Regions from separate parts of the Fusibacter sp. QWL-12 genome, predicted to be linked through region 1. Evidence: riboswitches for the same ligand, from Rfam matches in the RefSeq annotation. Region 1 holds a riboswitch; the other holds the start of a gene.
The links. A riboswitch is a leader RNA that binds a small molecule or an ion and turns the genes downstream of it on or off. The one in region 1 is predicted to bind cyclic di-GMP.

Region 1 (2,210 bases):
GAAAGCATTATTTCAAGCTCAAGCACAAATAGAATCGGATATTAATGATATTGGACAAAGTGCAAGTGATGCATCTGAAACCTTGACATTAAAGATAGACGACACTGAGATAATCGTTCCAGGTAAAGTAAAATCCGTTAATACAGCTTTGCCGAATGGTAGATCCGTACAAATTGAAATATTCCAACCCTATAAATGAGGTTTTAATGAAAAAAACGTATAGAGGATTAACGTTAGTTGAACTTATAGTTGTCATTGCACTAATTGGTGTTGTGATCACAGTTGCATCATCAATTATGCTTTTTGGACAGAAGACAGCAAATTTATCGGAAGAAACAGCAATGAATCAGTTCGATGTAAGACAACCTATAAAAGGATTTTCCAACCAAATTAGATATGCAAGTGATTTAGAAATATTAGACTCAGATCCTTTAAGCTATGAAAGTGGCTATCATTACATCATTTTTGATGACGCGACAAATACGATAAAATATGTTGAGGACACAGTAGAAAAGTCAATTACAGGACTAACAACTATATCAGATTTAACTTTTTCAGTATCAAAAAATAACGCAAATCTAAAACAGATTAACTTTACATTTGGTAAAGTAGATTCGACGCAATATGATTTAACCACTTCACTTATTATTAATAATCTCTCAGATACCGGTGTGAAAGGTGTATCAACAGGGATTGGAGTGAAGTATAAATAAGGCTAACAATGATGAACTCTTTAGAAGTGGGGACTTTTAAGAGCATTGTTATTATAGAATAGAAATGGGAAGCTCATAAAATTTATTGCGTATCTTTAAGTAGATACGCTGATTTTCGTGCTTCTCTAAAGATGAGGGCAAAGTACTTGAAAAAGTACGACGCAAAGCATGAAGTCTAAGGTTTATACTATGGCGGTTCGGCTGCAGTCTAATTAGGCTGTGGTTTTTTTGTGTTAAAATCACAGCCTATAAGCCTAGACTTTGAGGAGGGTGGAAATGAAGAAATATTTAAATGAACTGAATACTATAAAGGATGAACAAGGTGCATCGCTGGTTTTTGTTTTAATGGTTATGTTGGTTGTGTTGATTTTTAGCACGTCAGCTATGGCAATCTTTAGTGCGAATTTAAAACAAGCGAAACAGCAACAAGATCGACTTGAAGCTTATTATTTATCTTATTCAGGAATAGAAATGGCTTTTGAATCATTAATTTCAGATGATATGGAGAAAACAAAGGAAATTCTAAACGCTGCGTCAGCGGATTTTGCACTTGTGACCAATGATATTGCCTTTGGAAATGGTTTGATCGATATAAAGGCAGAAAAATCAAAAGATCCAGGGGTTGATGGATGGATCAAAATCACATCGACAGCAGAACTCTCAAAAAATCATATGGTCTATATCCGCAGTATGTATTTTAATCCGGATAACCCAAATGAAACATTCTGGATCAATGAGTAGGAGGCGTTATGAAAAAAGTAAAAGGATTTACTCTAATTGAGTTAATTATTGTTATTGCACTTTCTTCAATCGTTCTTCTAGCTGCTTCAAATATGATGATATTTGGAATGAAAGCTCAGAGCATAACCTTGGACGAGTTTGAGGTGCAATCTGCTTTAAGGATTATGACAGAGAAGATAAATGTGGTTTCGAGAGATGCAGCAGGTGCGTTTTTGCTACATAGAGAGAATACTTTGAATATGACCAGTGGCTGGAACTATATTATGCTCAATGATGATCAAACTAAATTGGTCGAGTACGTATGGGATGAAGCGAGTGGTAAGCATATCGTTCAAGATATTTTTTCGGGAATTGAAGGAGTCACTTTGGATTTGGTTTTTACAAAAGATGCAGACCCAGACGAAGACAAATTGGTCACATATGAGCTCAAACTGAAGAAAAATGGCAATGAAAGAGTGATAGATTCTACCGTTGAATCAGTAAATGCATTACAAGTTGTAGATAGAGCATATGGTAAAGTGGCAAATACAATATCCTATAGGAATGACAAACGGGTTACTGATATCGTTACTTCACAAGCTGCTGTCGCAATGGTACTCGATACTTCTGGTAGTATGGACAGACAATTGAATGGCAATTCCACAAGTAACAGTTCTAAAAAAAGACTTAATCTGATGAAACAAGAGGCGCTTAGGCTTATAGATGAACTCGCACAAAATCCAAATGTGTATATCAGTCTGAACCCTTTCAGTTCGA
Region 2 (2,210 bases), 1.3 Mb from region 1:
CAGATGTTGGTGTTGCTGTTCTAGCTGTTTTCAATGCTATGAGAGTACTTAATTCGAAAACTCAATAAACGCATTGTTGAGTTTCAGGAGGTAACATGCTAAATGTAATATCAAGTGGGTGTCTGCTTCTTTTTGGTAGTGTGTACATTGCGAAATTGTTGCTTTTAAAGTATAGGGATAAAATCCTCGCCAATTCATTAGGTGATAAGGGAAAAGAACGAAATTTGAGCAGAGTTGAAAGACTGGTTAAATGGTCTGTATATACTTGGATTGCAATTTGGATTTTGAATATTTTCGGAATTTCGATTTATGCACCATTGTTGATGAATATGCCACTTAGGTACATTGGTGTGGCATTGAATGCACTTGGAGCAATCTTGTTTTTCATATCCGTTATTGTTATGAACAAGTCGTGGCGAGTAGGTATTGATCACAATAGCACTGCTAAACTAGTGACAAGTGGGATTTACAAATTTTCTAGAAATCCTGCTTACGTTGCCTTTGATACTATGTTTTTAGGAACGGCAATTACTTTTGGAGATTTTGGATTGTTGTTGATAGGTATAGTTGCTGGATTTAGTTTGCACAATTTGATATTGAAAGAAGAATCGTATCTTGAAGAAAAATTTAAAGGTGATTATATAAAGTATAAAAATGATGTTGGTAGATATTTATAAAGAATAAACTTATTAAAATCCCTGAACGCTATGAATCGACAATTCAATTCAGGGATTTTAATTATTTGGTTTATAGGTTAGTAAGCATGAATTGGTTTGACAATTACGGATAATGTGCTATTATAAAATTATATTAAATAAAAGTAACAGTGAAGAGATACTCTTTTCACGATAATGGCAAACCATTGGAAACGGTGGGACGCAAAGCTATAGGGCCTTTCGAATGAATGGCAGCCTAGCCACCGAATGAGAAGATTTTCTGTTTTTTGAAAACTTCAATAAGTCCATATTGTGATGAGTAACTCTCAACGATAATAGCAAACCATTAGTAATGATGGGACGCAAAGCCATAGGGCCTTTTAAAAAGAGGCAGCCGTGCTACCGAAAGGAGAGTTATTATGAAAAAAATAATAAGCATTTTAATGGTTTTAATGATTTTAGTTGGAAGTTCAATACAATCATATGCTTCAACACAAGCGCTCCAAGCTGATACTGATAATGGATTAGTAAGAGTTCAGCTTGATGATGTAGACGGTGCTAAAATGCTGTTATTAGTTGAAAAAGATGGTGTACGATACTCTTATCCAATTACTGATACAGATATCAATCAATTTCCACTTCAATTGGGAAATGGCAACTATCTCGTTAGAATTATGCAAAATACAACCGGCAACAGTTATAAAGAGTTATCCAGAATTGATGTTACATTAGAATTAGAAAACAACAATAATGTATTTCTAGCATCTATACAAGACATAGAGTTTGATGATACTTCATTACCTATCGTCAAAGCCAAAGCATTAACAAAAGGATTAAAAAATGACATCGATAAAGTTAAAGCAATATATAATTATGTAAATCAAAATATTAAGTATGATTATACAAAAGCAAAAAATGTTAAAAGTGGTTATTTTCCAGATATCGAGTCTACTTATATCACAAATACAGGTATTTGTTATGATTACGCTTCAATTGTAGCTGCGATGCTTAGAAGTGTTGGTATTCCAACAAAATTGATAAAGGGTTATTCAATTCCAACGAAAGACATCTATCACGCATGGAATGAAGTATATGTCGATGACGAATGGAAAATAATAGATACTACAGTTGACTCTGCATATGTTCAAGCAAATTTGAGTACAAAAATGTTTAAATCATTTACTGATTACAAGGCATCTAAAATGTACTGATATAATCTTCGATTTTGATTTTTAAGAAGTCATTGTCGTGTTTATTAGTCTCTGAAAATCGTAAATGGATGAGCTATCGGAAACAAATTTGATTCAATAAATTCATATTATTACTTGTCGGGCCCCAAAAGTCAATTATGCAGATTTCTGAATTAGGGATTTGATTTTTGACAACAATGAAGATTTATGAAAGTATATTGATAGAGCTCACATTAGCAGAAAAGCGTGAATGCTTTGAATTTGATTTGAATTGAATAGTCGAATTAATATTTGAAAAGTTATGAGGCAATTGTTTAAGGTCAACTATAATGACCAATAAGCTATGCCTCTTTTTTTATTTTAA

Region 2: another riboswitch for cyclic di-GMP. It lies ahead of AC4PID_RS14730 (transglutaminase-like domain-containing protein); the one in region 1 lies ahead of AC4PID_RS02875 (hypothetical protein).

What each region holds. Positions count from the first base shown of each region.
Region 1 covers NZ_CM178745.1:491,689-493,898, reverse strand. Annotated here, with positions in the region: gene AC4PID_RS02885 (type II secretion system protein) at 1-199, shown strand, start outside; gene AC4PID_RS02880 (PilW family protein) at 207-713, shown strand; cyclic di-GMP riboswitch class I at 840-922, shown strand; gene AC4PID_RS02875 (hypothetical protein) at 990-1,454, shown strand; gene AC4PID_RS02870 (prepilin-type N-terminal cleavage/methylation domain-containing protein) at 1,463-2,210, shown strand, end outside.
Region 2 covers NZ_CM178745.1:3,074,658-3,076,867, forward strand. Annotated here, with positions in the region: gene AC4PID_RS14720 (heavy metal translocating P-type ATPase) at 1-68, shown strand, start outside; gene AC4PID_RS14725 (methyltransferase family protein) at 96-677, shown strand; cyclic di-GMP riboswitch class I at 844-924, shown strand; cyclic di-GMP riboswitch class I at 984-1,063, shown strand; gene AC4PID_RS14730 (transglutaminase-like domain-containing protein) at 1,076-1,867, shown strand.